Regions from separate parts of the Pristimantibacillus sp. Z349TD_6 genome, predicted to be linked through region 2. Evidence: riboswitches for the same ligand, from Rfam matches in the RefSeq annotation. Region 2 holds a riboswitch; each other region holds the start of a gene.
What was found. A riboswitch is a leader RNA that binds a small molecule or an ion and turns the genes downstream of it on or off. The one in region 2 is predicted to bind cyclic di-GMP.
Positions count from the first base shown of each region.

Region 1: another riboswitch for cyclic di-GMP. It lies ahead of AC0VYE_RS05450 (sensor domain-containing protein); the one in region 2 lies ahead of AC0VYE_RS31910 (SpaA isopeptide-forming pilin-related protein).
Region 3: another riboswitch for cyclic di-GMP. It lies ahead of AC0VYE_RS00470 (transglutaminase-like domain-containing protein); the one in region 2 lies ahead of AC0VYE_RS31910 (SpaA isopeptide-forming pilin-related protein).

Region 1 covers NZ_CM149662.1:1,269,028-1,279,522, forward strand. The annotation lists gene AC0VYE_RS05435 (nucleotidyltransferase domain-containing protein) at 23-805, shown strand; gene AC0VYE_RS05440 (methyltransferase domain-containing protein) at 846-2,111, shown strand; gene AC0VYE_RS05445 (metallophosphoesterase) at 2,117-4,702, shown strand; cyclic di-GMP riboswitch class I at 4,819-4,904, shown strand; gene AC0VYE_RS05450 (sensor domain-containing protein) at 4,989-7,901, shown strand; gene speD (adenosylmethionine decarboxylase) at 8,037-8,846, shown strand; gene AC0VYE_RS05460 (SDR family oxidoreductase) at 8,854-9,723, shown strand; gene AC0VYE_RS05465 (SDR family oxidoreductase) at 9,732-10,495, opposite strand, start outside.
Region 2 covers NZ_CM149662.1:7,348,637-7,359,131, reverse strand. The annotation lists gene AC0VYE_RS31920 (sensor histidine kinase) at 1-825, shown strand, start outside; gene AC0VYE_RS31915 (response regulator) at 833-1,561, shown strand; gene AC0VYE_RS31910 (SpaA isopeptide-forming pilin-related protein) at 1,714-3,291, opposite strand; cyclic di-GMP riboswitch class II at 3,323-3,406, opposite strand; gene AC0VYE_RS31905 (glycosyltransferase family 2 protein) at 3,652-4,113, shown strand; gene AC0VYE_RS31900 (ATP-dependent helicase ComFA) at 4,308-6,551, shown strand; gene AC0VYE_RS31895 (ComF family protein) at 6,548-7,432, shown strand; gene AC0VYE_RS31890 (TIGR03826 family flagellar region protein) at 7,547-7,963, shown strand; gene flgM (flagellar biosynthesis anti-sigma factor FlgM) at 8,072-8,338, shown strand; gene AC0VYE_RS31880 (flagellar protein FlgN) at 8,347-8,850, shown strand; gene flgK (flagellar hook-associated protein FlgK) at 8,870-10,429, shown strand; gene flgL (flagellar hook-associated protein FlgL) at 10,448-10,495, shown strand, end outside.
Region 3 covers NZ_CM149662.1:89,948-100,442, forward strand. The annotation lists gene pabC (aminodeoxychorismate lyase) at 1-274, shown strand, start outside; gene folP (dihydropteroate synthase) at 320-1,168, shown strand; gene folB (dihydroneopterin aldolase) at 1,230-1,616, shown strand; gene folK (2-amino-4-hydroxy-6-hydroxymethyldihydropteridine diphosphokinase) at 1,591-2,148, shown strand; gene AC0VYE_RS00450 (helix-turn-helix domain-containing protein) at 2,100-2,312, shown strand; partial or broken gene AC0VYE_RS00455 (tRNA-dihydrouridine synthase) at 2,371-2,654, shown strand; gene greA (transcription elongation factor GreA) at 3,074-3,550, shown strand; gene lysS (lysine--tRNA ligase) at 3,719-5,239, shown strand; cyclic di-GMP riboswitch class I at 5,407-5,485, shown strand; cyclic di-GMP riboswitch class I at 5,537-5,615, shown strand; gene AC0VYE_RS00470 (transglutaminase-like domain-containing protein) at 5,628-6,437, shown strand; rRNA gene AC0VYE_RS00475 (16S ribosomal RNA) at 6,755-8,310, shown strand; tRNA gene AC0VYE_RS00480 (tRNA-Ile) at 8,427-8,503, shown strand; tRNA gene AC0VYE_RS00485 (tRNA-Ala) at 8,541-8,616, shown strand; rRNA gene AC0VYE_RS00490 (23S ribosomal RNA) at 8,776-10,495, shown strand, end outside.

The sequences.
Region 1 (10,495 bases), 1.8 Mb from region 2:
GCTGAGTAAAGGAGTGTCTAGAATGACCAACATACATGAAAATATTTTGCTGGAACTGGGTAAAATCGAGCGGGAGGAACAGGTTCGCATCGTTTATGCGTGCGAATCAGGAAGCAGGGCGTGGGGTTTCCCTTCTAAGGACAGCGATTACGACGTTCGATTTATTTATGTCAGGCCGGTGGAATGGTATTTATCGATATTTGACAAAAGAGATGTAATCGAGCGGCCTATAAGTGATCTTCTCGATATAAACGGCTGGGATTTGCGCAAAGCGCTTAATCTGTTTCGCAAGTCGAATCCGCCGCTGCTCGAATGGCTGCAATCACCGATTCCATACTTTACGAAATACTCAGTAGCCAAACAAATCCGCAGCGCCTCTCCGTTATCTTTCTCGCCGAAGTCATGCATGTACCATTATCTCCATATGGCAAAAGGGAACTACCGAGAGTATCTGCAAGGCGAGCAAGTAAAAATAAAAAAGTATTTTTATGTGCTAAGGCCGATTCTCGCTTGCGGCTGGATTGCGAAGTACAACTCGATGCCTCCAATCGAATTTGATCGTTTAGTAGAGGCGCTTATTCCTGAGCAGAGTGAGCTGAGGGCTACGGTTGAACAATTGCTGCGAAGGAAAAAAGCGGGCGACGAGCTCGATTATGAGCCTAGGCTTCAAGTTATTAATACCTATTTGGAGGAGCGAATGGTTCATTTTGAACAAATCGCATTCGCAATGGGCCAAGGGGGAACTGCGCAGGACAATCAGCTTGATGATTTGTTCCGCAGCGCATTACAAGAGGTTTGGGATTAAATAGTGTTGCTTTAAATTGACAAGTAAGGGGAAGTTAAGGATGGCTATCGTGCAAGTGAAATCGACGAACCCAAGCTTTTCGTTCGTCATTAGAAAAAATCCGGGGTCAGGCATGCTGCTGCGCGCTGTTCGCAAAGGAATGGCCTACGGCTGGTATACCGATGAAGCAACCTTCAACGTTTATTTTAAGGATGCTGACAATGAGGTTTCATACAAGCAGCATAGGCAGGACCAATTTGAGTACCTCAATGTATCGCGATATAATACGCCGCTCTTTGTACTGGGAGCGATTAATGAATTTTTTGCAGCGCCGCTCAAAGCGCAGCATTCGAGTGACACGGAGCAATACGAGCATACCTTCCATATCAATATGATTCATATTGAGCTCTTGCGATATATTCATTTTTTTGAGAAACATCTTACCGACTATACATTTGAAGCTGTACACCTGGCGCATAAGAGCTATTCGCTTACCATTAAGACGCATAAATCGTTATATGAGCTTATGCATGTTGTTAGTGTGCTTTGTCTCTTCCTTTCGATGTTCAGCGACGAATATATCGATATTTCTGATGATGTGTTGATTAAATATGTGAAGAGTATTCAAATTATTGACGCGCCCTTTTATATACGAAGCTTGTTTGCCCGCAATTTTCTAGCTTCAAGAGACCGGTTCAAGAAATATAAAGAAGAGCTGGAGAAAACAGAACGTTATGCGGTTCAACTCTCCTTCGGCGGGACGGCTCAGCAGCGGAGAAGCTATATCGGAAGCGTGCTTCCGTTCAATAAGGCCATTCTCGATGTAGGGTGTGGAGAAGGTTTCTATGCGATTCCATTTGCGTCCAAGATTGAAGACAGCTACTACGCGGTTGATATCCATGAGCCGCTGCTAGAGGTGGTAGAGCGGAAAGCGAAAGCAAAGGAACTGGACAACATCGCTACCTTTCCTTCCATTGAACACTTTCTAGAGGCCTATAACGGCGAGCAGGTGGATGTCATTTTGACCGAGGTTATTGAGCATATGAGCCTAAATGAGGCAGCTGTTCTGATACGGCAAATATGCGAACATGTTGATTTTGATTATTTTGTGCTGACAACACCGAATGCAGAGTTTAATGCTTATTATGAGCTGGAAGACTTCCGGCATGATGACCATAAATGGGAGCTTGGGCGAGCGGAATTTCAAGAGTGGCTGCTCGAAACGATTAAAGATCAATCTATGGAAAGCCAATTTGTCGCAATCGGCGATGGAGTGAACGGTATACAAACGACGCAGGGTGCGATTTTGCGGAAGAGGAGAGAGTAGCGTCAATGGAAATGAGAACGAGAGTCCATACGATTTTTATGATGATTGGCACGACGGAATGCGGGAAAACAACCTTTGCAAACGAAGTGCTGATGCCGCAGCTGCGATTTAGGGATGACAGCAAGGGCATGAATGCGAACGTGCAATATATTTCATCCGATAGCATTAGACAGGAGCTTCTAGGCTCTGATTATGATAAATATGATCAAATCATGCTTGAAGCGAGCGATCAGGCTTTCCGCCTTTTGTTCGAGAAGCTGCGGCTGGTCACTACTTTCCCCATTAATGCGGAATTTGTTGTCGTGGATACAACAGGTTTGTCGGAGGATTTCCGGGCGAGAGTGAGGGAGGTTGCAAAGGAAAACAACTACAACCTTGAAGTCGTGCTGTTTGATTACAAGAAGCGGGATGATTATTATTCATCGGAGCGTTCGAAGAAGCTGATAACGAGCCACATTAATCGTTTGCGCAAGGATGTGCTTGGTTCGCTCTCGAGGGAGAAATACAGCAAAGTTCACAAGGTGCGGGCTAAAGATTTTTATTCCCCTATGGATAAGGTTGCGAATCCGGATTATAAGATTATAATCGAGGATGCTGCTGAGTATTTGGATGTTTTTTTACCGCTGGACCAGAAGACGATTATCGTCGGTGACGTTCACGAATGTGTGGATGAGCTGAAGGCTTTGCTCGTTAGCCATGGGTTTCAACTAGAGGGCAATGTACTGGTTGAGACAGGAAAGGTCAGCGGTACAAAAGTATTGCTCGTTGGTGACTGGATCGATAAGGGAAGCCGTACAAAGGAAATCATTGATTTCCTATATACGAATCAGGATAAGTTTTTGTTTGTGCTTGGCAATCATGAAAACTTTGTCCATAAATATATGCGCGGTGAAATTAAAGGTGTGGAAGAGGAGCTGCTTCATGCCTACTTCGATTCAACGGAGGTGCTGAGAGGCGATGATGAGCTGCTTCAGAAGTTTAATCATCTCGTATCGTTGTCGAAGCCTCTCTACAGAATGGTAGGAAAAACAGGACCATCCTATTATGTGACTCACGCGCCATGCGAGAACAAATATATAGGCAAGCTGGATGTGAATTCGGTCCGTCATCAGCGCAATTTTAGACTCGACCGATCGGCGCCGATTGAAGCACAGCTTGCGTTTCTGAAGCGGGATGCAGCAGGAAACCAGCCGTATCATGTTTTTGGGCATGTGGCTGCTAAACAAGCTTTTCGGATCAGAAATAAAATCCATTTGGATTCAGGCGCAGTTCACGGTAATCTGCTAACCTCGGTTTCTCTGTCGATGAAGCCGACTTTCAAATCACAGAAATCGTCAATAGCCGGAATGGAAGGCGAGCTTCCTGCTCTCTTTAAAGAGGAACGCAAAGTATCGCTGCAGGAGCTGGATGATGATGAAGCCCGCAGATTGCAGTATTGCTCGCGCAATAAAATTAACTTTATCTCAGGAACCATGTCTCCTGCAGATAAGGATGAAGCGGCGGGGGAGCTGGAATCGCTGAGGAAAGGGCTGAACTATTTTGTGGAGCGCGGTGTTAAAGAGGTCGTTCTGCAGCCCAAATACATGGGATCACGCTGCAATGTTTATTTGCATGCAGATATCGAGCAATGTTTTGCAGTGAGCCGCAATGGGTACAAAATAAATAAGGTTGACCTGACCGCTGTTTATGAGCGACTGCTGCAAAGATTCGGACGCTACATGAAGGAAAATGATATATCGATGCTCCTGCTCGATGGCGAGCTTTTGCCATGGGAGGCGCTGGGAGAAGGTCTCATTGAAAAGCAGTTTAAGCCAATTGAGAAGGGGCTTGAGACAGAGCTTGCTTTTCTGAAGGCAAATGGATTCGAGGAAGCGTTCGGAAAGCTTGCGTATGATTTCAAGGAAAGCGGTTTTGAAAAGGATCAGTTTCACCTTAGCAAAGGGGCTATTAATGAGAAATATGGCCTAGCCGTCTATCAAAACTTTAAGCATGTTCATTCTGTTCTTGAGAAAAATAGGCCAATTGACGAGCATATCCAAGCATATGAAACGTATAAGAGGCAGCTGGAGCTGTATGCCGAGGCAGGGGAACTTGAATACAAGCCATTTTCGCTGCTCAAAATCGTATACGTAGACGGAAGCGAGCAGCTGCCAGCGTGGAAAACCTCTGAGATGTATCGATTCCTCTCTGACGATCCATTCCTCACGCTTGTGCTGTCTGATGCGGAGAGCTATGAGCTTGCAGAAAAATATTTCTACACGCTTACGGTAGACAATCATATGGAAGGTGTCGTGATTAAGCCCGAGATGCTTCAGCCGTACACGGTTCCCTATATGAAAGTGCGCAATAAGGAATACATGTCTATTATTTACGGTTATGATTATAGATTTCCGCACAAGTACAATAAGCTCATCAAGCAAAAAAATATTACGCAAAAGCTTCGTACATCATTTAACGAGTACCGGCTAGGACAGCATATGCTGGCGATTCCTTTTGCTGAAATTGCCCCAGAAAACGATGGATATCAAGCGGCTGTTGCGAATCTTTTGTTTGAGGTTGCCAAAGAGAAGGAAATCGATCCTAGATTGTAAAACATCAATATACCATACCTCCCAAAATGGGAGGTTTTTCTACATCATTCGACCTATTATGAAATTGGTTATGGTATATATCGGAATAATATGGAATACTGGTATATGTAAAAAGTCCTAGTAAAAAGCAAAGTTGTCGAAAGACAATGACGCAAAGCCAACAGGCCTAAAGGAAATTTCCAAAGGTGGCTGGGTTGCCAAAAGGATGAGTGATAACATACCTATATCCTCTCCTTAAAAACTTCAGGTTACCGCCTACGTTATGAATAAGAGGGGATATTTAGCAATGAAACAAATGATTAAACGTTTTAATGGAAATGTTAATGTTGGTAGTTTTAATATTGTTCAAAAGTTAGCCAATTTAGGTTACTGGGAGTTTGACCATATTCGCAGAGAAGCATCCTGGTCGAATCAAATGTTCGAAATATATGGTATGAAATCTGATTTCTCGATGACGATTGAACAATTTTTTGAGTTTGTACATCCCGAAGATCGTCAGCGCGTTAATGAGCAGTTCCACCTTGCCATTGAATCAAAAAAGGAAAGCGTTTCCGAGTACAGAATCGTTCGTCAGAACGGTGAAGTTAGATATGTGGTGGAAAACATTACGTTCATACGGAATGCCGAAAACGAGATATTGTTGACGATAGGCATGATTCAGGATGTAACGGAAAATAAAAAAATACAGCATCGCCTCACACTAGAAGAGCAGCTTTATAAATCGATATTTGAAAACAATCCTGACGCGGTCTTTTCTTTAGACGCACAAGGGCGTTTTTTGTCATGCAATTCTGTGCTTGAGCAAGTGTTTGGATATACGAAAGAGGAAATTATAAATGATAGTTTTCATAAATTTGTAGATGCCGCAGCACTGGATAAAACGATTCAATATTTTGAGCAAACGGTCAAGACGCTGAATCCTCAAAACTATGATACGACAGGCATTACGAGAACAGGGCAAACGGTCGAATTTAATGTGACCAATATTCCAATCATTATTAATAAAAAGCTTATCGGCGTCTACGGCATTGCCAAGGATATTACGCAGCAAAAAATGATTGAGCAATCGTTGACTGAGACCGAATTAAAATACCGCAGTATTGTTGAACAATCCATTGTCGGTATTTTTGTCGCGCAAAAAAACAACTTCGTTTATTCAAACGATCAGCTCAATAAAATGTTCGGTTATGACTCTTTGATCGGTATGGATATTATACAGACGATCCATCCGTCAGATCGTGAAGCCGTCATTAATCAGCTAACGAAGTTGCAGGAGGGTCATTCTTTATCTAATTTCTGCCACAGAGCCATTAAACAAGATGGGACGATTATTCATTGCGAAGTGCACTATAATCAAGTGTCAAATATGGGTGAGCAGGCGATCGTTGGCGTAGTCCTTGATGTTACGGATCGGAGCAAGGCTGAGGAATTAAATCAATATTTGGCTTACCACGATTATTTAACGGAGATGCCAAATCGCAGAATGTTTGAAGACCAGCTAGATAAGCAGCTAAGGGTAAGCGAGTATTTTAAGCAAAGGCTGGCGATCATGCTGATTGACGTAGATCGTTTCAAATATGTAAATGATACGCTGGGGCATCCGATTGGGGATGAGCTGCTGAAACAAATCGCCTTCCGATTGATGAGCAACTTACGTGATGGCCAAACCGTATTCCGACTTGGCGGAGACGAATTTGCAATTATTATAGCTGATGTAAAGCAGCAAAACGAAATCAAGGATATGGCAGCTACTATTATTAGGCTTATTAATGAGCAATTTTTGATAGAAGGATATGAGCTGAATGTAACCGCAAGTATTGGAATCAGTCAATCGCCTGGCGATGGGAGCTCGGTGGAGCAGTTGATGAAAAATGCGAATGCGGCTCTTTATCATGCGAAGTCCAGAGGCAGCAACCAATCACAGTGCTATTCCGCTTCTTTAAATGTGCAATCATTCAAATTGTTTTCACTCAGCAATGATTTGCGTAAAGCGCAGGAAAGAGGAGAGCTGTTCCTTCATTACATGCCTCGCGTACATTCGCAAACGATGGAAATTGTTGGTGTTGAAGCACTGCTGCGCTGGAATCATCCGGATTGGGGATTGGTTGCTCCGTCTGAATTTATACCGATCGCAGAGGAAACGGGGCTTATTGTATCGATAGGAGAATGGGTGCTTCGCGAAGCCTGTATGCAGCATAAACGGTGGCAGAGCTTAGGCCTGCCTTCGGTTACGCTATCGGTTAACTTTTCGGTGCAGCAGCTTCTTCAGCAAAATATATTGCATACCATCGATCAGATTATCGAGGAGACAGGAATTTCCCAAGATCGATTGGAAATTGAAATAACGGAAAGCTCCTTTATTAGCAATGAGAATGCGGTGACTGAATTGCTGCTGGAGCTGAAGAAAAGAAAAATCAAAGTATCGCTTGATGATTTTGGAACCGGCTATTCCTCTCTTTATTTATTGAAGCGATTGGCACTCGATACGATCAAAATTGATCGGTCATTTATCGAGGAGTTGATGACAGATCGGAGAAATAAGAGCATTATCGAATGCATTATTCAATTGGCTGGCGAGCTGGGCATGCAGGTGGTGGCTGAAGGCGTTGAAACGAAGGAGCAATTCAACTATTTACGCGAGCAGCGATGCGATGAAATCCAAGGTTATTATTTCAGTCGTCCTGTAGAGCCAGACAGCATCGTACAACTATTGAGCAGGAGATCTTGTAAAGAGCCTGCTTTATTTATGCCTAGTAAAGAAGTGCTCGTTAATCGGAGAAAAAGCTTTCGAATCGATTTGAAGCATTGTCTATTGGCAGAGATGACCATTACGATGTTCAAAGGAAGCAGTGTGAAACTTGGGAGTACAGAGGTGTTTGTTCGAAACATCGGACCAGGGGGCCTCCGGTTTATGGTAGGTGTGAAGCTGCCCGTTAACAGCGATATTCTCTTGATGTTCAAGACGAAAATTCTTAATCAAATGTATGTGCTATTCGGATTTATCGTCTGGTACAATGAACTGGGCAAAGACATTTATGAATATGGTGTGCAATTTCAATTAAAAGAAAAGCAGCAGGATGAGCTCGTCAATACGCTTAATTTCCTAGCCATTAAGCAGCGTGATGGCATGCTTCCTCAAACACAAGTGTATGTAGGAGATCCGATACTCCGGATTAAGGAATTGAAAAAACATAATTAAAAAATGAGATGAAAAAAGTATTTTACATTCGGTAAAACCGGGGCGTGAAATGCTTTTTTTGTGCAACATAAAAGTTTTGCCGCATCGGTCTTTGGGTAAAAGGAAATAGTAGTTATTGAAAAGGAGGATGTGCGCTTGAAACTTACACCGGAACAAAGAATTCAGCTGCATGGCTTTAATAATTTAACGAAGTCACTCAGCTTCAATATGTATGATGTGTGTTATACGAGAACGAAAGAAGAGCGTGAAGCATATATCGCCTATATAGACGAACAATATAATTCGGATAGGCTGACGAATATTTTGGAAACGGTATCGGATATTATTGGAGCGCATGTGCTTAATATTGCAAAGCAGGATTATGAGCCGCAGGGCGCCAGCGTTACTTTGCTCGTATCGGAAGGGCCGGTAATTGGCGGACCCAATGAGTCGTTTGAAGAAACGCCGGGTCCCTTGCCTGATTCCGTAGTGATGCATTTGGATAAAAGCCATATAACGGTTCATACGTATCCGGAATATCATCCGAACGAAGGGATAAGTACGTTCCGTGCAGACATTGATGTATCGACCTGCGGCGAGATTTCACCGCTAAAAGCGCTGAACTACCTGATTCATTCGTTTGATACCGATATTATGACGCTGGATTACCGTGTGAGAGGTTTCACTCGCGACATTAATGGTTATAAACTTTTTATTGATCATGATATTAACTCGATTCAGAACTACATACCGAAGAAGGAATCTCTTTTGTATGACATGATCGACGTTAATATTTATCAAGAAAATGTGTTTCATACCAAATGCAAGCTGAAGCAATTTGATTTGAACAACTATTTGTTCGGCTATACGAAGGATTCGTTGTCAACCATAGAGCAAGAGGAAATTACGAGAAGATTAAAGACCGAGATGGATGAAATCTTTTATGGAAAAAATATAAGGAGCTGATTTTCTCATGTCTAATTCGTCATCACAAAAAAATATTAACCCGCCGCAGCATCAAAACCGTCAACCGGGCATTGAATCCGAGATGAAGCCGCTGCCGATTTTTGAATCGGATTCATATAAAGCGGCAGGCAAGCTGAAAGGGAAGACAGCTATTATTACGGGTGGAGATAGCGGCATTGGCCGCGCGGTAGCCGTTGCTTTTGCCAAAGAGGGTGCGGATTTAGCGATCGTATATTTGAATGAGCATGACGATGCAGAGAAGACGAAGGAAGTTGTAGAGAAAGCTGGCGTGAAATGCTTGCTTATAGCTGGCGACGTCGGTGAAGAGGATTTTTGCAAAAGTGTCATTGAGCAGACGATTAAGGAGTACGGCAAGCTGGATATTTTGATGAATAACGCGGCAGAGCAGCATGTGCAACAGAAGCTTGAGGATATTACGTCGGATCAGCTGGTGGCTACGTTCCGAACGAATGTGTTCAGCATGTTCTATTTGACGATTGTCGCTTTGCCGCATTTGAAGGCATCCAGCTCCATCATCAATACGGCATCTATAACGGCATACAAAGGCAATCCGACGTTAATTGATTACTCCGCTACAAAAGGAGCAATCGTTTCCTTTACGCGTGCGTTGTCAGTGAATTTGGCTGAGCAAGGTATTCGCGTTAACGGTGTAGCTCCCGGACCGATCTGGACGCCGCTTATTCCAGCGACATTCGATGAACAGTCCGTAGCTACTTTTGGCTCAGATACACCGATGAAACGACCAGGACAGCCGCATGAGTTAGCAGCTGCCTATGTCTACCTAGCTTGTGATGATTCCAGTTATATGTCAGGCCAGATGCTGCATATTAACGGCGGAGAAGTTGTAAACGGGTAAAGTAAGCCTTACAAGAAACCATGCTGCTTCGCATAATTTCCCCAGTGCGGCTGTCTGCCATCGACGTCGGTTATGCCGAACTCATCAGATAGCTGCCAGCTTGGGAATACTTGTCCGGATCTTTCAAGCAAATCGCTGCTTGCTGCAAGAGCTGCGATTCCGCGTCCAACAAAATATGGCGTTTCCGATTGGCTGAAATGCTCGGCATCTGGCTTGCCGCCATGCACAGCATCAAGCCACGTTTCTTCCGTTACTTCAAAATGCTCCAGCATTTCCTCAGAGCGAAGGAAGCCGGGAGTTACAGCAACAGCCGATACATCATGGGGCTTAAGGTCAGCCGCCATTGCTGCGGCAAGATGAATAGGCGAAATTTTGGCCAAGCTATAAAACAAGCTTCCGCGATAACGGTAATCGATTCCGTCCGTTACTTCAATAATTAGTCCCTTTCTCCGTTTCACCAGCAACGGAGCCCCATAATGGCTCGTAATGAGATGAGCTTTTACGGCACGCTCTTGCATTAACAGGCCCTTGCTTAACGAATGCTCCCAAAACGGCTTTCCCCATTCTGTTAATTTTTCTCCTCCCCAAATGTTATTGACCAGCACATCCAGTTGTCCATTTTGCTCCTTGTTGATTTGCTCGAACAAAGCCTGAACGTCCGCTTCTACTGTATGGTCAACTCTCACCGGGATGCCTACGCCTCCTCGTGCAGTGACCAATTCGGCTGTTTCTTCAATCGTTTCTACTCTGTTCAAATCGGAGGCTTGGCCGC
Region 2 (10,495 bases):
GCACGTCGAGATGATTTGCAAAAACGTGTTCGAAATGTAGAAAATTCCATCGAGCGTGCTGAAACGATTGCTTCGCAAATAAATGTCGTACTTGAATATTTATCGGGTGATCTTAATCAGGTTACTCGTATTCTTGAGTCTGCCAAAACCAGGCAGCTGCTGGGATTGAAAATTATTTTGGCGCAAGAGGAAGAGCGTAAACGGATCGCCAGGGAAATCCATGATGGTCCCGCGCAATCACTCGCAAATATCGTTCTTCGAACAGAAATTGCAGAACGTATGCTAATCAAGCAGGAATTTGTGATGGTGCAGGAAGAATTAGTAGATTTAAAAGGACAAGTGCGCTCCGGCCTTGAGGAAATTCGCAAAATTATATTTAATTTGCGCCCGATGGCGTTGGATGATTTGGGGCTTGTGCCGACTCTTCGAAAATTCACTCAGGATTTTGAAGAGAAAACAAAAATACATACCATATTCGAGCTTATAGGTAAAGAAACTCGGATGCCCTCTGCAATGGAAGCGGCGATATACCGCTTAGTTCAGGAAGCTTTTACCAATGCACTAAAACATGCGAGCGCTTCACATGTAATGCTCGAGATTAACTATCAGCCACAGCATATTTCACTCGTAATTCAAGACAACGGCGTTGGATTTAACAGCGATTTAATCGAGCAGGATGCTACTCGAAACGCACATTTTGGATTGGTAGGGATGAGAGAACGCATTGAGCTAATAGAGGGAAGGATGGATATAGACTCAAATCCCGGTAGAGGGACGAAAATTATAATAGATATACCTACTACTGCCGAATCTAGAAAGGAGTAAGATGATGATGATCCAAAGAGCTGCAAGCAATGTGAATACAATCAAAATTTTACTTGCGGATGACCACCAGCTGTTTCGTGAAGGACTTAAGCGGATTCTAAATATGGAAGACGATCTTGAAGTTATCGGCGAATGTGGTGACGGCATTCAAGTTTTAGAGTTTTGCAATCATACCATACCTGAAATTGTCCTGATGGATATTAATATGCCTATAGAGAACGGTGTCGTGACGACTGAACGATTAAAAAGTATGTTTCCTGATGTTAAGGTTATCATTTTATCTATCCACGACGATGAGAGCTATGTATTCGAGACCCTTCGTAAAGGGGCTACGGGTTACCTTCTGAAGGATATGGAGGCAGAATCGCTAATTAACGCCATTCGTTCCGTTGTCCAAGGTCATGCCTATATCCATCCTAAAGTGACAGGCAAGCTCATTAACCAGCTTCGCCGTATGACGTATTTGGATGAGATGGGAATTGTCTCAGGTGCTGCAGCTGCTCAGGAACCGGGAGTTAAGTTCGTTGCTGGCGATGAAAGCCCATTAACACGCCGTGAGGCAGAGGTGTTAAGGCTTATGGCAGAGGGCAAGAGCAATAAGCTCATTGGAGAGTTTTTATTCATTAGCGAAAAGACGGTTAAAAACCATGTGAGCAGCATTTTGCAAAAGATGGAAGTTGATGACCGTACGCAAGCTGTTATCCAATCGATCAAATATGGATGGGTTACACTGTAGCAGCCTTTTTGATCATTACTTACATATCGAGCAAAATCCCGTATCGGTTGATGCGGGTTTTTTTTGTTTGCAAATAATGTTGTGGAAAAGAAAAACACTCCTAAGCTATATAAGAACAGCCTAAGAGTGCGTTTTGGAACATATCATCTTAATTATTTTCTTTGTTTTTGTTTGCGAAGAGTAATGAATCCCGCTGAAAGGGCAAATGCCCCGATGAGATAATAAGGAACCGGACTGCTTTCGCCTGTTTTTGGCAGAGTAGCAAGCGGGACTTGATCTTCATCTACAGCAACAACAGGATCGATTGGCGGCTCGCCTTCTCCACCTTCAGTAACTCCTCCAACAGGTGGATCTTCATCATCAATTTCAACAATAGGTGTTGCTTCAGGTGATGATGTAGGTGTTGTCGTTACTGTAGTTGTTGCAGTAGGCGTGTTGTTAGGCGTGCTCACAGGTGTGGAAGGTGGTGTATTGTTAGGTGTGCTCTCAGGTGTTGGAGTTGGTGTAGCTGTAGGCGTGCTCTCAGGTGTAGGAGATGGTGTAGCTGTAGGTGTGCTCTCAGGTGTAGGAGTTGGTGTAGTTGTAGGTGTGCTCTCAGGTGTAGGAGTTGGTGTAGCAGTAGGTGTAGTCTCAGGTGTAGGAGTTGGTGTCGATGACGGTGTTGGAGTAGGCGTAGAGCAGGTTTCGCCTGCGTTCACAAGTGAAAGCTCTTTCTCCTTGCCCCAATGGATCTTCAGCGTATTAGGTACAGCTTGTGGATCAGTTGGGTTGACGAGCTCCGTATTCGTTGAAAAGCTTACGGAACCTTTTCCAGGTATTACGCCATTTCCTGTTTGAGTGGAATTTGGAATTTCCCATGAATAAGAAACCTCAATGTTACTCTCATTGGTTACTTTCCAAGCTCTTGTTTTATTCGGGTCGGCGGAGCAGGCCGTTTCAAGTTTGAGCTTAGCCGTATTAATAACTGCTTTTTGCACAGATTTATCTGTGGTTACTACGATCTGCTGGGTAGCCACTAAATCGGTGGTAAAGCCATCTAAGGTTAATTCTTTTAATGTATAGGTGCCGATAGGCAATTCGTTGAATTGCAAAATACCGTCACTATTGGTAACGCCGCTTTTGACTAATTTATCGTCTTTCCAAAGCTCGAAGGTAATGCCTGCATGAGGAGCGCCCTCGACATCATTTAAATGTTTGTTGATGATGATACTACCCGTGCAGCTGTTCGAAAGCTTTAGATTCCATGCTAAAATTTTGTCACCATGAGCGCCGGGACCCAATGTCTTAATTAAATCTCCGCTATAGATATCTAATTGATAAGGCAAGCATCGTGGAATGTTAATCGAAACGGAGTAAGTACCTGCTTTGGGATATATAATAGACTGTCCCTCAAAAAATGTTTGCTTGTTGTATGGAATGGTTGTATCGCCGGGTCCAGGTGCCCAGTCAGCAGGGCCTTCATAGCCGGAGAAGCTGACTCTAACACAATCTTTTAACGTCTGGAACGTAGCGGTAGCTGTTCCGTTATTATTGACTACGATATTGGAATGCGTGGCAATGACATCCTTGCGATCCGATGAGTACTGTGGACAGCTATTCTCATCTACGAGTGCTGCAGCATTCGTACCTTGATTGCTATCACCTTCCGCCATGGCAAGGGAACTAAGCGACAATGAATAAATTAATAACAGAGCCAGGGCTAAACTGATTTTTTTCCTAAAATAACGCATCTTTCACTCTCCTCTTAGATACGTAGTGGGGTTCCAAGAGGGCCGGTTACACTACTAGCTCCATATAATCCAAGTGTCCAATTGTAGATTATACTTCATCGCTTCCCTAGTTATTTTGATTGTGAAAATCCACTCTCCCTTTCTATATGCGTGCACCGGTTATATATGCATGCTTTCATATTAAAATGATAACATGTATTGGAAATTGCTCAAGGGTGTTTCTTTGTCAGAAAATGACTAATAATCATCATAAAGCAGGATATATTTTTGGCATAACACACATTTTGTCACCTTGTCCCTTGATTGCGGAACCAGTGGGCTCTTCATGGCATATAGTGTCACAAAGAGGAGGTGGCCGCCATGTTTGAACTTCTACTTCTTGTTATTGGCTGTTATGCTTTGGCTGCATTGTCGGTGCATCTGGCGTATCGAATTTGGCGAGGGCGCCAGCAATCCAGCAAGCATTATGTGCTCGTTGCTGACGTTCAGCAAAACAATATGGAATGGTATGTACGTTCGCTGTTTTCTTTCTCTCGGCGAATGGGGAAAAACGTTCGTTTGACGATCGTAGATCAAGGGGTTACAGAGGAGACACTGGCTATTGTTGAACGATTAGCTAGAAAGGGCGATGAGGTCAGGATTCACTCTAATGGATCTAATCCGTTGTCTGAAAGCGAAGGCAGTAAGCGTTCTCAAACAGAGGGTGTGGATGGAACTCAGCTGCTATGGCTGCTCCAGGCAGAAGGAGTTGTGTCGCTTTCCGATCATGCGGTGCTAATTGATTTGCAAAATCCGACAGATTTGTCGAAAATGCCATTTTAGTATATACTCTACGGTAATGAAATAGTCGGAGTGAAGCACACTCAATAACGCAAATGCGTTGTTGGGTGTGCTTTTTTTTGTTTACAGTGCTTGCAAACATCATTCTCCTTTTGTCAGGGAAGGGAGAGGCCATAGTTAACATAACAGATGAATTATGAAGTCAGTTCTATAAAGTGTCGAGGGAGCGAATAGAGATGAAGGCACAATTGTATGTTGTGAAAGTGAAAGACTGCTGGCAGGCTCGACTGACCATCAAGGCAATGGTGGATAAATACTTCTGGATGCATGGAACATTTGGTAAAGCGGGATTCTTGAACAACGAGATCGCAGAGGAGGGATGGCTGCTAAAAGAAGAACTGCCGCTCGGGGATGCGTGCGTTGCAGTGGAGCTTTGGGATGCGGCTATGAAACGTGGCAGCGGCGGCAGAAACGGTGCGAGTAAAAGTTTGAATGAAGGAGGACGGAATGCTGATTATGAGGCGATTGAGCTGTTGGCGGCATGTGCGGAGGAAGCAATAGCTGATGGGGCGAGTGGAGATGCAGCAGCTGGCGGGTTGAATAGTAGTAATCAGAAATCTAGTGAGTTGGAGAGAAATTATCGGAAACACAGTGGAGGAGTAGAGCAAGCAGTTCATAATGGTAAGATTAGTTTCGGGAGTCGTTGGCGTTTTTTGGGTAATCGAGGGAAGCGGAAAGGAGCGTTGGCGATAGAGAGGCTTTTTGGTTTAGTGGAGAGGTGGGAGAAGGTAGGGGGCGTTGTCGTTGGGGAAATCGGAGGAGCAGCGCTTGCGAATAATGGTGAAAAGCATAGCAGCGCTAAGCGTGTGGGTGGCGAGGGAGCGCGAGTTTATAGCGCTGCAGAGCTGGGAGAGATCGCGGCAGGAGCGAAGCTTGCCGCGGGTATGCTGCAGGGACGTGCGCTTTTGCGAAGCGAGGCGCACGCCCTGTTGTCTAGCGCAAGCTGTCCCGGTGCCGCGTCAAGCTGGAGAGAATTGCTCCAGCTTGCTTCGCTGCTCGGGCAGGTGCGCCTGAGTGGATCAATCGCCGCCGTGGGTGGCGGGCGATTGGACGCTTTAGGGCGCCGCAGGCGCGAGCGCAGCTGTTTGCGCTGCGGGAGCGGCGAGGCGCAAATGCACCGCACGGCATGTGCAGCGTGCGGGAGGCACTGCGCCTATTGCATGGCGTGCATTGGGATGGGGCGAAGCCGGGAATGTGAGCTGCTCATTACGGGGCAGCGCGCGGGGTTGAATTGGACAGAGACGACGGTTCGCGGCTCTGGTAAGGGGTTGAGGCAGCTGACGTATGAACAGCGGCTTGGTAAATGGGGGCTTAGCCCTGCGCAGACAGCTGCAGCAGCCAAGGCACTGCAGTTTGTGGAAGAGCCGCCGATAGACACGGCATTGTCAAAGCTGGACAAGCAGCGCCAGATGAGAGAGTTTCTGCTTTGGGCTGTAACAGGGGCTGGCAAGACGGAGATGATTTTTCCGCTTGTTGAGTCTGTCCTGCTGCACGGCGGAAAGGCGCTTATTGCCACACCGCGCCGTGATGTGGTGATTGAGCTTGACCCGCGTATTCGGAAAGCTTTTCCTAAGGCGTCAGTCGTAACATTATACGGTGGTAGTGATCAGCGCTGGGAAAGCGGAGATATTACGCTTGCCACAACGCATCAGCTGATGCGGTTTTATCAAGGCTTTGATCTCGTTGTAGTTGATGAACTAGATGCGTTTCCTTTTGCGGGTGACCCATTGCTGCATTTTGCAGCAGATAAGAGCTGTGCGCCAGGCGCTGCTCGTTTGCTGCTGTCTGCTACGCCGCCTAGCGAGCTGCAAAGAGCAGCAAAACGAGGGAAGCTGCCTCATGCAAGAGTACCTGTTCGATATCATCGTCATCCGCTTCCAGTGCCCAAGCTTCTACAAACGCCAACAGTAAAGCAGATGCTCCAGCACCGCAAGCTGCCGTCAAAGCTGTTAGCGGCCATGCGGTCATCGCTTGATCGAGGTGCTCAGCTGTTTGTATTCGTACAGCAAATTGTTCAAACCGAGCCTATGGCGGCTTTATTACGTGCTGCTCTATCACATCCTGCTGTTGCAGCAACCTCTTCACAGGATGAAGAACGAACAGAGAAGGTTCAGCGTTTTCGCTCGCGGAATATACGAGTACTAGTCACAACTACCATTCTAGAGAGGGGCGTCACGATTCCTAAAAGCGATGTCTATATTCTCGACGCGGACGGAAGGTTATTTGACGAGGCTTCACTGGTTCAAATGGCTGGAAGAGCTGGCCGCTCTGCGGATGATCCATTCGGTCGTGTGTACTTTTGCAGCCATGATCGCAATCGCCCTCAGTTGCAGGCGGTACGCCATATTCAAACGATGAACCGCATGGCTCGCAAGCAAGGCTACTTGCTCCCCACACCCAAAGGAGGCTCGCCAAAATGAACGTCTCGCCAAAAGCATGGCTGCAGCGTCTGCAATCCGCTTTCACCACATCTGCGCAGCTGCTCGCTCCAACGTCTGCCGCATGTCTCCTATGCGGCAAACCGCAAAGCGAGGCTCGCAGCGCGAGCAGCTACAACCACGCGAAGCTGACGACCCAGCTTCGTAATTCCCTTTGCGTAGCGTGCCTCTCCGCAATACCATGGCTGACCCGCATCGCCTGCCGTAGATGCGGGCGCGGCATCCCATGCGAAGACTGCACACGTCGTCCGCATGGCGCATTCATATGCAACCGCAGCGCGGTTCATTATAATCAAGCGATGCGAGCCATGCTCGCCTTGTATAAATACAGGGGCAATGAGCAGCTTGCCCCTTTGCTCGGGGATATGCTTTTGCCTCCATTCGAGGCGATGACCATGGAAATCATTCAACAGTTTATCGTGGCAAGCAGCAGCAGTCGTAAACCAAAAATATCAATAGCAGACTGCTGGGATGCTATTACCTACGTTCCTGTAAGTGAAGAACGAGAAGCTGATCGGGGGTTCAACCAAGCTCAGCAGCTAGCCAGCCATATCGCGAGGCGTTTTCAGCTGCCGCTTATAGAATTGCTCATTCGTTCGCGACATTCAGAGAAGCAAAGCTTCAAAACGCGCTCCGAAAGAATGCGCGATACACAATCTCTTTTTGAAGTGAATACGAACAATTTGAGCTTATTAGCCTCTGAATCCCATAGCAAAAATCATCTAAATGATAGAGCTGTTCGTATACTTTTAATCGATGATATCTACACAACTGGAAGTACAGCAGAAGCCTGCTCTAAGGCTTTGCACCTTAATGCGGAGCTTCCGCTCGATATCTATATTTTGACCTGGGCTCGTTCATAATTCAGCTAGGCTGATAGATCTAATAATTAGATTGATAGTGAAAAAGTTAATGCTATCGATTAGAATGTAACTAATAGCTAGTATGGTTTTACAAAAAAAGGAGGGCTCAGAGCGATGAACCTAGATAATTGTCCTCGCTGCGGTAAGCTTTTTGCAAAAAACTTTAGAGACGTGTGTCCGGCATGCATGCGAGAAATTGATAAAGAATATGAGCTTTGTGCAAACTATTTGCGTGAATTTAGAGGCTCAATTATTACTGAGGTATCTGACGCTACGGGTGTTTCGATTAAGCAGATTACGAAGTTCATACGCGAGGGACGCATCTCCATTATGAATGCACCTAATATGTCATACCCTTGTGAATCTTGCGGAACTTTGATTCGTGATAATCATCTTTGCGACAATTGTCGCAATCGAATTGAGAAGGATAAGAAGCAGATGTTCCAAGACATATCGCGAAAAGAAGATTTAAAAAGTGCTTACAAGCAAACGGGTGTTTATAAAGGCTTAGAAAGATACAATGATAAATGATTTAAGTTAATATTTTGATGACTATAAAATTTCACTTGACTGAAGCCGATAATACTTGTAAAGGTAATCGGCTTTTTTAGTTCCTGTAAATAATGAGGTGGGTAAACAATGAAAATAAATGAGACGAATCGTATCGGAGCGCTTAATCCTTACCAGAAGCATTCGGAAGCCAGAGTAGGCGGAGCAGACAAGGCAAAGCAGAAGGACGAGGTTCAAATCTCTGCTGCAGCTAAGGAATTGCTATCGACAAGCAAAGCAAGCGGAGCGGACAGAACAGAACATATTGAGCAGCTGAAGCGTTCGGTAGCAACAGGCAACTATCATGTGGAAGCTGGCAAGATTGCCGAGAAGCTGCTTCCCTTCCTGAAGGAGTAATCCTCTAAATGAATGAGTACATCCAGCAAATCATCGTGATTTTGCAAGAGCTTTTAGACGAGCACCTGCAGCTTATTGAATACGGCAACGCGAAGACGTCGGCTATTACAGTGAACCAAGTAGAGACGCTCTCGTATATTTCCAGCAAAGAGAAGAAGAGTCTTCAGCGGATCATGGATCTGGAGCAGCAGCGTATCTTTTTGATAGGGAAATATATGCTTGATCAGAAGCTGACTGCCCATCGTTCGTTCAAAATGGAGAAGCTCATACAAGCTGTATACCAAGCGAATGAGAAGCAGCAGCTTCAGGCGATATGGAATGAGTTGTCGGCAGCACTTAAGAAACTTCAAGATATTAACGAATTCAATCAACAGCTCGTAAGGATGACTCTGGAGCATTTGCATTTTACGCAAGATTTGCTGCTTGGTCCGACTGAGGAAGAAGCGACCTATCATCGTGCTGTTCAAGGCATGGCCTTAAATCGTAATGGCCGCTTTAATATGAAAACGTAACAAGAGAGGACAATATACGATGGCATCCACTTTTCATGGCTTAGAAACGGCAAGGCGCAGCTTATTTACCACTCAGTCTGCTCTGAATACAACTGGACACAACATTTCAAATGCGAATACGGCAGGCTACTCACGCCAAGTGGTGAACATGACTGCATCAAGACCGATAGACGCGGTTGGTTTCTCCAAATCAACAGCAGCTGGTCAGCTGGGTACAGGCGTTGAGGCGTCTTCCATCACTCGGATTAGAGAGAAGTTTCTGGATAATCAGTATCGCAATGAATATAAATCACTGGGTAATTTCTCAGTTCAGCTCGACACGCTCTCTAAATTAGAGGGTATCGTTAATGAACCAAGCGACACGGGTCTTAGAACGGTGATCTCGAATTTTTGGAATTCGTGGTCAGACCTCAGCAAAAACCCTGAGAATGCGGATGGCCGCAAAGTCGTTATGGAACAAACGATGGCACTTGTGGATTCTTTTAATTACACAGCTAAGCAGCTCGGCGATTTAAAAGCAGATTTGACGGAAAATGTAGAGATTAACTTAAATACCGTTAATTCAATTACAACAAGCATTGCCCAGTTAAATGGAGAGATTAGACGGGTTGAAAGCTTAGGCGATAACGCAAATGATTTGCGGGATCAGCGTGACTTGATTACAGATCAGCTTTCGGGGCTAATCAATATTCGCGTAGAAGACCAAGAGAGCGGCTACCGCATTACGATGGGCGGTACGGAGCTGGTGCAAGGAACAGCCACTGCTTCTCTGGATTCAGCAGCAGTTACTACAGCGGTTGCTAATGGTGATTTAAATAGCGGTGCTATTTATGGAACGATATATGCAAGAGATCATTACGTCGAGGGGTACATCGGAGAACTTAATAATCTCGTTCAAACGATGGCGAATGGCGAGTTTGAGGTTACGCTGCCTAAAGGATCTGTTTTGCCAGAAGGAACAGTATTGAATAACGTAACCTATACAGGCACAAATCGTACACTGAACGAAGATACAAAAGTTACGGTAAAAGGTTTGAATGGATTGCATCAGCTTGGTTATTCGTTGGCTGGACAAGAAGCGGGTTTGCCTTTCTTTACAGATGCAAACGGCGGTACTGCTGGATTGAATGCCGGCAACATCACGCTTAATCCTGCAATTGTTGCAAATTCTAATTTGATTGCGACATCTATGCGGGTAGCTACGAATGCAGATGGTTCAGAGTCAGTTATAAGCGGTAACAACTCTTTGGCTGTCCTTTTCTCACAAATGAGGGATACTCGTTTCGACTTCGACGCGGGGACAGGTGAAAATAAAAACACGGTTGATGCTTATTTTCGTTCTGTTGTGGGCCAGTTAGGTGTACAAGCTGCGGAAGCAACTCGTATGCAAGCGAATCAACAAATTATCGTCGACCAAGTTGAATCCCGCAGACAATCGGTTAGCGGAGTTTCGCTAGATGAAGAAATGTCCAACATGATTAAGTTCCAGCATGCATACAATGCAGCTGCTCGAAATATGACGATGATTGATGAAATTTTAGATAAAGTTATTAATGGGATGGGCCGTGTAGGTCTGTAAAACATGGAGGTGTAAGGGATGTCATTTCGCGTAACACAATCGATGATGAATACACAGTTGCTTCGT
Region 3 (10,495 bases), 610 kb from region 2:
CATATTGCCGGGCATTACGCGCGAGCGAGTTATGGAGCTGGCTAGCAGTGCAGGGTATGAAACCGAAGAGGGCCTTTATAGCTTGGAGAAGCTGCAAACGGCCGATGAGATATGGCTTACCAATTCCATTCAGGAGCTCGTTCCCGTTACGCTGTTATCCGAAGCTGGCGGGGTGAGTAGAGTTATCGGAAACGGTCAAGCAGGGTCTATTACAAAGCAATTGCTTACTCTTTACCGACAGACGACAATTGACGATGATACTAGAGCTGTCTAAGCTCTATAATCATGTAACATTAAGAAGAAGGATGGCGATCTAACAATGGATCAACAACCAAATTTCTATAAAAGAACATATGAGTTTGGCAGTGGAACGAGGCTGGAGCTAGGCGAGCGTACGTTGATTATGGGCATTTTGAATGCGACACCTGATTCTTTCTCGGATGGCGGGAGCTATACGAGTGTGGATGCGGCTCTTGCCCGTGCGAAAGCGATGGTGGAGGAAGGCGCTGATATTATTGATATTGGCGGTGAATCGACACGTCCAGGATTTGAGCCGGTGGGAGTGGAGGAAGAGCTGCGGCGTATCCTTCCTGTTATTCAAGGATTGCGTAAGGCGCTGCCGCACATTCCTTTATCCATCGATACATACAAAGCTGAGACTGCACGGCATGCGCTAGAGGCGGGCGCTCATATTATTAATGACATTTGGGGGCTTAAGGGTGACCCTAATATGGCCGCAGTTGCAGCTGAATATGCTTGTCCTGTCATCATCAATCATAACCGCCATGCGAGAGACTATAATGATTTTGTTCCCGATGTACTTGCAGATTTGCAGGGCAGTGTAAGCATTGCAAGAACGGCGGGCATCGCTGAAGATCAGATCTGGCTAGATCCGGGTATTGGTTTTGCCAAAACCTATGAGGATAATCTGGAGCTGCTTAGCCGTCTATCTGAGCTGCATGCACTTGGATATCCGGTGCTGCTCGGCACCTCGCGTAAACGTTTCATTAAGCAGACGCTGAATCTGCCTGTTGATGAGCTTGTTGAGGGAACGGCTGCGACGGTTGCTCTTGGCATTGCGCACGGCTGCCAAATCGTACGTGTGCATGATGTGCGTGCAATAAAGCGTACCGCGCTTATGACGGACGCCATTTTATACCGACGTTAATTGTGTTGTAGAATGCCGTTTCCTATTTTAAATAAGGTACATCGTTAGGAGAGTGACTATAATGGATAAAATGATGATCAAAGGGATGAGGTTTTACGGCTACCACGGCGTATTTCCTGAAGAAAACAAGCTAGGCCAGAAATATTATGTGGATGTTGAACTCAATATGGATTTGGAGCAAGCAGCGTTAACCGATGATTTGAACAGTACGGTGAATTATGCAGAAATCCACGCTCTCACGAAAACGATTGTAGAGGGCCCTCCGTTTAAGCTTATCGAAGCTTTAACAGGTCACATTGCATCGCAAGTACTGGAAGTTTATACTATGGTAAATGAAGTGACGGTTCGAGTAACGAAGCCAAACCCGCCGTTTGATATCCATTTTGACGGAGTAACGGTAGAACTGCGCAGAAAGCGGGACAATGATGGACGAACAATTCCCGCTTGATGGCGCACAGGCAGAGGCATATATCGCTTTAGGATCAAACATGGGAAACCGTGAGCAACTGCTGCTGGAAGCGATTAGCCTCATCGATGCGCACCCGAACATCGTGGTAAGCAGAGTGTCGGGCATGTATGAGACTGATCCGGTAGGCTACACAGAGCAACCACCCTTTATCAATATGGCATTAGCTGTACGAACGACACTATCTCCATTAATGCTTTTACGTCAGCTTTTGGAGTACGAGCACCAGCTCGGTAGAGTTCGACAAATTCGTTGGGGACCGAGAACCATTGACCTTGATCTGCTCCTATACGATAATGTCAGAATGGATCAAGAGGAATTAACATTACCGCATCCGCGTATGATGGAGCGGTCGTTCGTACTCGTTCCGCTGCATGATGTTTTGGATCAAACACATCGGCTGCAGTCCGAGGTAAGCGCAGTATCTGAAGCAGCGCTTCTGGATGGAAAGGAAGGCATTACGTTATGGAAAACAATCAATTGGCGCAGCGCGTCAGAGCCTTTCGAAAGCTGAAGGGCTATACTCAGCAGGAGCTGGCCAAGGAGCTTGGCGTATCGGTGGCCGTTCTTGGCTCATTGGAGCGAGGAACAAGAAAGACGGATACGAAGTTATTAAATCATATCGCTAAGACGCTCGGCATCAGCTATGAGGAATTAATGTCTGATAACCGTGAATAGTGCTGTCTGGTACACAAGAAATGAACCATAAGCAATTAGAAGAGGAGGAAGGAGTGACATGCTGAAAATCGGTGGCATCGAAATGAAGCATAGAGTGGTGCCAGCGCCGATGGCAGTCGTGTACAATCCTGCCTTTTGATTAATTGCCAAGGAGTTTGGAACGGGTCTTGTATGTGTTGAGATAGTAAGTGACAAAGCCATTTTACATGCTAGTATACGGGCAAGGCTAATTGGGACATTATAAAGGATGTCAATGAAGCGGTAGCGATTCCCGTAATTGGGAATGGCGACGTTTTCTCACCAGAGGATGCAAAAAGGCTGCTCGATCATATCGGCTGTGATCCGATGGCAGCGATTTTGGAAAACTATGCCCGCTCGCTTGGAGAGGACGAGGAATTCCAAGCTGTCAGTGCTGTGTCAAGCAAAGAAGCGGGTTCTGTTGAAGTAGTCGCTTACTAAAATACAATAGATCGGTTATGCGATTTACCCCGTAACGGGAGCGAGCCGACACCATTCGACAAAAGCCGCTATCATGCGGCTTCTGCTCTACATTTCAGAAATGAAACGGTTTCAATGGGTCGTCTGGCTTTGATTGACATTCAGGGTAACTTTGCAATATAATCGTGCAATATAATCTAACGAAGACATCAAGAGCGCTTCAAACAACAGTTGGTATGAGGAATAAGAAGCGTAATATATTAGGTAACAGTGAATTCATACAAGGTATGAAAAATTAGTCACATGACAGGAGAATCGGAAAGATGAACGATAAGCAAATCATTCTGACTCAAGAAGGGCTGCGAAAGCTCGAAGATGAATTAGAGAACCTAAAGTCGGTCAAGCGTCGTGAAGTAGCTGAACGTATTAAAGTAGCAATTGGCTATGGTGATATAAGCGAAAACTCGGAATATGAAGATGCGAAGAATGAGCAAGCATTTATCGAAGGCCGCGTTCTTACCCTTGAGAAAATGTTGCGCAATGCGCGTATTATAAATAATGACGATATTGATATTGATACCGTGAGCATCGGTTCGATCGTAACAGTTGAGGATATGGAGTATGGCGACACAATGGATTATTCCATTGTTGGTACAGCGGAAGCCGATCCTTTGCAAAACAAGATTTCAAATGAAAGCCCGGTTGGTAAAGCGATTCTAGGCAAGAAAAAAGGCACCGTTGTCGAAGTTAGCGTACCAGTCGGCATTATTCAATACAAAATTCTCGATATCAAAAAATAATGTTTGCTATGTGCGGTTCAAAAAGCTTCCTTGTGGGAAGCTTTTTGAACGTTTAAAATATAAGAACGTATATTACAGGTCTATACATTGCTTATATTTTATTGCGAAACGAGATTTTGCTGCATGAATCCGGTGACAGCTGCTTGCTTTTGCCGAATGATCAAGGAGATGAAAGAAGTGGAACAAGAAATCAATGAACAGCAGGAGTTAAGTGAGCTCTTGCAAATTCGCAGAAACAAATTGGACGAGCTTAGAGGGTTAGGTGTGGATCCATTCGGCCGAAAGTTCGAACGCACTCATAACGCCAAAGATATTGTACAAGCCTATGAAGGGCTCAGCAAAGAAGAAATAGAAGAAAAAGCGGTTGAAGTGCGTATTGCTGGCCGTATTATGCAGAAACGCGGCATGGGTAAAGCGGGTTTTGCTACGATTCAAGATTTGAGCGGCAAGGTTCAAATTTATGTTCGTAAAGATTCCGTTGAAGAGCATAAGTTTGCAGCTTTTGACTTGCTGGACATCGGTGACATCATTGGCGTAGTAGGCGTTGTATTCAAAACGAATACAGGCGAGGTCTCTGTCAAAGCACGTGATATTGAAGTTTTGACAAAGTCGCTTCTTCCATTGCCTGATAAATATCATGGCTTGAAAGACGTAGAGCTTCGTTATCGTCAGCGTTATGTTGACCTTATCGTGAATCCCGACGTCCAACAAACCTTTATTACTCGTTCCAAAATCATTCAATCCATGCGTCGCTACCTAGATTCCCGCGGTTATCTAGAAGTAGAAACACCAACTCTGCATTCCATTGCAGGCGGTGCTGCAGCGCGTCCTTTCGAAACGCATCATAATGCGCTGGACATGCAGCTCTACATGCGTATTGCAATCGAGCTTCATTTGAAGCGACTGATTGTAGGCGGATTGGAGAAAGTATATGAGATCGGCCGTGTATACCGGAATGAGGGGATTTCGACTCGCCACAATCCAGAGTTTACAATGATTGAGCTTTACGAGGCTTATGCTGATTACAAGGATATTATGGCATTGACAGAGAATGTCATCGCACATATTGCGCAAGAGGTTCTTGGAACAACAAAAATCACTTATCAAGGCCAAGAGATTGATTTGACACCTCAGTGGCGCCGTGTCAGCATGGTTGAGCTTGTCAAAGAAACGACGGGCGTAGATTTCGGCGTGGAAATGAGCGACGAGGAAGCCCATCGTTTGGCGAAAGAACACAAAGTTGCCGTTGATCCGCATATGACTTTTGGTCATATTCTCAACGCTTTCTTTGAACAGTTCGGTGAGCACACGCTTATTCAGCCAACCTTTGTTACAGGACATCCGGTTGCTATCTCGCCGCTTGCTAAGAAGAGCGAAGCAGATCCACGCTTCACCGATCGCTTTGAGCTATTCATCGTAGCACGTGAGCATGCTAATGCATTTACGGAGCTTAACGATCCGATTGATCAGCGTGAGCGTTTCGAGTCGCAGCTTGTTGAGCGTGAGCATGGAAATGACGAGGCGCATGAGATGGATGAAGACTTTATCCGCGCTCTGGAATACGGCATGCCGCCAACAGGCGGACTAGGAATCGGTATCGACCGATTGATCATGCTTCTAACAGATGCTCCATCTATTCGTGATGTACTGTTGTTCCCTCATATGAGAGATCAGCGTTCTGCTGAATAAGAAAAAGACAAGGGACCGTATGGCTTTTAGCAGCCAACGGTTCTTTTTTTTCTAATATCGAGAATTTGCAACAACAATCCTTAAAAACATTCAAATTATGATTGATATTGTAGTGCAATCTATTGATTTGCTAGATTCATATGGTAGAATAGAACTAATAAAGCGCTACACGATAACGGCAAACCTATCGAAAGGTAGGGACGCAAAGCTAAAGGGCCTTCCGTATGATGGCAGCCAGCTACCGAATGAACAGGCTTTTTTTTGTTTGTATAGGGGAAATTCATCACATAGCGCTTCACACGATAATGGCAAACCTATCGAAAGGTAGGGACGCAAAGCTAAAGGGCCTTCCGTAAGATGGCAGCCAGCTACCGAAGGGAGTATATTCATGCGTAAATTTATGTTAGTCATCGCAGCTTTTGTTCTTTTTGCATCCATCCATGTAACGGTCGTTCAGGCAAATGAAGCGGACTCTTCTGATTGGCTCAATACGGGGAATTTAGATAAAGGTGTTGTCTCCGTACAATATGAAGTGAACACTAAAGTGAAAACGAAGCTTATGATCGCAAAAGGCGCATCAAATTATACATATAATCTAACTGGCGGAAAAACAGCTGAGAAGTTTCCGTTGCAGCTTGGCAATGGTGAATACACGATATCCGTTCTTGAGAATACAACAGGCAACAAATACAAACTGGCGAAGAAAGAAACCGTGACGCTTGATTTGAAAGACAACAAGGTTTTGTACTTGAATTCTATCCAGAATATTGACTGGTCGAATGCGAGCAGCGCCATCGTCAAGGCAAAAGAATTAGCCAGCAATAAAAAAACGGATATGGAGAAAGTAAAGGCAATCTACGAATATATTATTACGAATGTAAGTTATGATAATCAATTAGCTGCTAATCTGTCAGTTGATTACCTCCCCAATATTGATCGCACCTTTAAATCGAGAAAGGATATCTGCTACGGATACGCTTCATTATTTGCGGCAATGCTGCGGAGCGTGGATATTCCTACGAAGCTCTTGATGGGACAATCTACTTATGTGGATGTTTATCATGCTTGGAATGAAGTGTACTTGGATGGGAAATGGGTTACGATTGATACGACAGTTGATGCAGGTCTAAAGAAGGGCAAGAAAAAGTATGAGCTTATCAAGGATGCAGCTCAATATACTGTTACAAAAACATATTAGAAGTCATACGAGCTTGCGAAAATCGCACAGCTCGTTTTTTTATGTCTTTCTTCAATATAGGTGAGGAGGAAGCGAAGCAACGATTACGTAATTAGAAGGCAAATAGGAGTATTGAAAACTTTTTCGTAAATAATGAAAAAAACACTTGCAATGCTATATACGCCTATGATATATTATCTAGGTCGCCAACGAGATACACGGACGACAAGAGAGAAAAGATTGCTCTTTGAAAACTGAACAACGAGTAATAACTGCCTCGCAAATCCTTCGGGATAAGCGAAAAAAGCGATAAAAAAGTAATGAGCAAGTCAAACACCAATTTGGAGAGTTTGATCCTGGCTCAGGACGAACGCTGGCGGCGTGCCTAATACATGCAAGTCGAGCGGAGTTGATGAGGTGCTTGCACCTCTGATACTTAGCGGCGGACGGGTGAGTAACACGTGGGTAACCTGCCTATAAGACTGGGATAACATTCGGAAACGAATGCTAATACCGGATACGCGATATGGTCGCATGACTGAATCGGGAAAGATGGAGCAATCTATCACTTATAGATGGACCCGCGGCGCATTAGCTAGTTGGTGAGGTAACGGCTCACCAAGGCGACGATGCGTAGCCGACCTGAGAGGGTGATCGGCCACACTGGGACTGAGACACGGCCCAGACTCCTACGGGAGGCAGCAGTAGGGAATCTTCCGCAATGGACGAAAGTCTGACGGAGCAACGCCGCGTGAGTGATGAAGGTTTTCGGATCGTAAAGCTCTGTTGCCAGGGAAGAATGCTTGGGAGAGTAACTGCTCCCAAGGTGACGGTACCTGAGAAGAAAGCCCCGGCTAACTACGTGCCAGCAGCCGCGGTAATACGTAGGGGGCAAGCGTTGTCCGGAATTATTGGGCGTAAAGCGCGCGCAGGCGGCCTTGTAAGTCTGTTGTTTAAACTTGGGGCTCAACCCCAAGTCGCAAGGGAAACTGCAAAGCTTGAGTACAGAAGAGGAAAGTGGAATTCCACGTGTAGCGGTGAAATGCGTAGAGATGTGGAGGAACACCAGTGGCGAAGGCGACTTTCTGGGCTGTAACTGACGCTGAGGCGCGAAAGCGTGGGGAGCAAACAGGATTAGATACCCTGGTAGTCCACGCCGTAAACGATGAATGCTAGGTGTTAGGGGTTTCAATACCCTTGGTGCCGAAGTTAACACATTAAGCATTCCGCCTGGGGAGTACGGTCGCAAGACTGAAACTCAAAGGAATTGACGGGGACCCGCACAAGCAGTGGAGTATGTGGTTTAATTCGAAGCAACGCGAAGAACCTTACCAGGTCTTGACATCCCAATGAAAGCATTAGAGATAGTGCCCCTCTTCGGAGCATTGGAGACAGGTGGTGCATGGTTGTCGTCAGCTCGTGTCGTGAGATGTTGGGTTAAGTCCCGCAACGAGCGCAACCCTTGATCTTAGTTGCCAGCACATTATGGTGGGCACTCTAGGATGACTGCCGGTGACAAACCGGAGGAAGGTGGGGATGACGTCAAATCATCATGCCCCTTATGACCTGGGCTACACACGTACTACAATGGCCGATACAACGGGAAGCGAAACCGCGAGGTGGAGCCAATCCTATCAAAGTCGGTCTCAGTTCGGATTGCAGGCTGCAACTCGCCTGCATGAAGTCGGAATTGCTAGTAATCGCGGATCAGCATGCCGCGGTGAATACGTTCCCGGGTCTTGTACACACCGCCCGTCACACCACGAGAGTTTACAACACCCGAAGCCGGTGGGGTAACCCGCAAGGGAGCTAGCCGTCGAAGGTGGGGTAGATGATTGGGGTGAAGTCGTAACAAGGTAGCCGTATCGGAAGGTGCGGCTGGATCACCTCCTTTCTAAGGAAATACCCGGACCCGATGAGGTTCGGATAAACTTGGCAGTTTATCGCTTACTCGTTGTCAGTTTTGAAAGATTAATCATCTTTCAAAGGAAGTCCAAAGGGAATACCTATGGGCCTTTAGCTCAGCTGGTTAGAGCGCACCCCTGATAAGGGTGAGGTCGGTGGTTCGAGTCCACTAAGGCCCACCATTATCGACTCTGAGAAGTCGGTACCCATATTAAATTTGGGGCCATAGCTCAGCTGGGAGAGCGCCTGCCTTGCAAGCAGGAGGTCAGCGGTTCGATCCCGCTTGGCTCCACCAAAAAGAATAATGTACTGTCTTTGCTGAAGATTAACTCTGAAGCAAACTCAGCGCAAAACATTTGCACTTTGAAAACTGGATAACGAAAGAAAAAGAATTGCTGAAACATCCTTTAGTTGTTTTTACGTAAGCGAAGGTGAGCGATCACCTGAGCAAAATGGTTAAGCTAGTAAGAGCGCACGGAGGATGCCTAGGCACCAGGAGCCGAAGAAGGACGTGGCGAACAACGATACCGCCCCGGGGAGCCGTAAGCAGGCATTGATCCGAGGATTTCCGAATGGGGAAACCCAGCTATCGTAATGGATAGTTACTCTCAACTGAATACATAGGTTGGGTAGAGGCATACCAGGGGAACTGAAACATCTAAGTACCCTGAGGAAGAGAAAACAATAGTGATTCCGTCAGTAGCGGCGAGCGAACGCGGATTAGCCCAAACCAAGGAGCTTGCTTCTTGGGGTTGTAGGACGTCTCACATGGAGTTACAAAAGTGTTTGGTAGGCGAAGAGGTCTGGAAAGGCCCGCCAGAGCAGGTAAAAGCCCTGTAACCGAAAGCAAGCACTCTCCGAGACGGATCCTGAGTACGGCGGGACACGAGAAACCCCGTCGGAATCCGGCAGGACCATCTGCCAAGGCTAAATACTCCCTGGTGACCGATAGTGAAGCAGTACCGTGAGGGAAAGGTGAAAAGCACCGCGGAAGCGGAGTGAAAAAGAACCTGAAACCGTGCGCTTACAAAAAGTCAGAGCCCGTTAAATGGGTGATGGCGTGCCTTTTGTAGAATGAACCGGCGAGTTACGATCACGTGCAAGGTTAAGTCGGGAAGACGGAGCCGTAGCGAAAGCGAGTCTGAATAGGGCGAATAAGTACGTGGTCGTAGACCCGAAACCGTGTGATCTACCCCTGTCCAGGGTGAAGGTGCGGTAACACGCACTGGAGGCCCGAACCCACGCATGTTGAAAAATGCGGGGATGAGGTGGGGGTAGCGGAGAAATTCCAATCGAACTCGGAGATAGCTGGTTCTCCCCGAAATAGCTTTAGGGCTAGCCTCGAGGAATGAGCGTCGTGGAGGTAGAGCACTGATTGGGTGCGGGGCCCGCCAAGGGTTACCAAGTCCAGTCAAACTCCGAATGCCATAGACGTGCTACTCGGGAGTCAGACAGTGAGTGCTAAGATCCATTGTCAAGAGGGAAACAGCCCAGATCATCAGCTAAGGTCCCCAAGTGTGTGTTAAGTGGGAAAGGATGTGGAGTTGCAAAGACAACCAGGATGTTGGCTTAGAAGCAGCCATCATTTAAAGAGTGCGTAATAGCTCACTGGTCGAGTGACTCTGCGCCGAAAATGTAACGGGGCTAAACACACCACCGAAGCTATGACATGTACCATTAGGTACTTGGGTAGGGGAGCGTTGAATACGGATTGAAGTTGGACCGTGAGGACTGGTGGACTGTATTCAAGTGAGAATGCCGGTATGAGTAACGAAAAGACAAGTGAGAATCTTGTCCGCCGAAAGCCTAAGGGTTCCTGAGGAAGGCTCGTCCTCTCAGGGTAAGTCGGGACCTAACGCGAGGCCGAAAGGCGTAGTGGATGGACAACAGGTTGAAATTCCTGTACCACCGAAGATCGTTTGAGCAATGGGGTGACACAGAAGGGCAGTGACGCGGACTGATGGAATAGTCCGTCCAAGCAGTGAGGCTGATCGATAGGCAAATCCGTCGATCATAAGGCTGGGCTGTGATGGGGAGCGAAAATTGCAGTAGCGAAGGTCATGTACTCCGGCTGTCAAGAAAAGCCTCTAGTGAGATCTAGGTGCCCGTACCGCAAACCGACACAGGTAGGCGAGCAGAGCATGCTAAGGCGCGCGGAAGAACTCTCGTTAAGG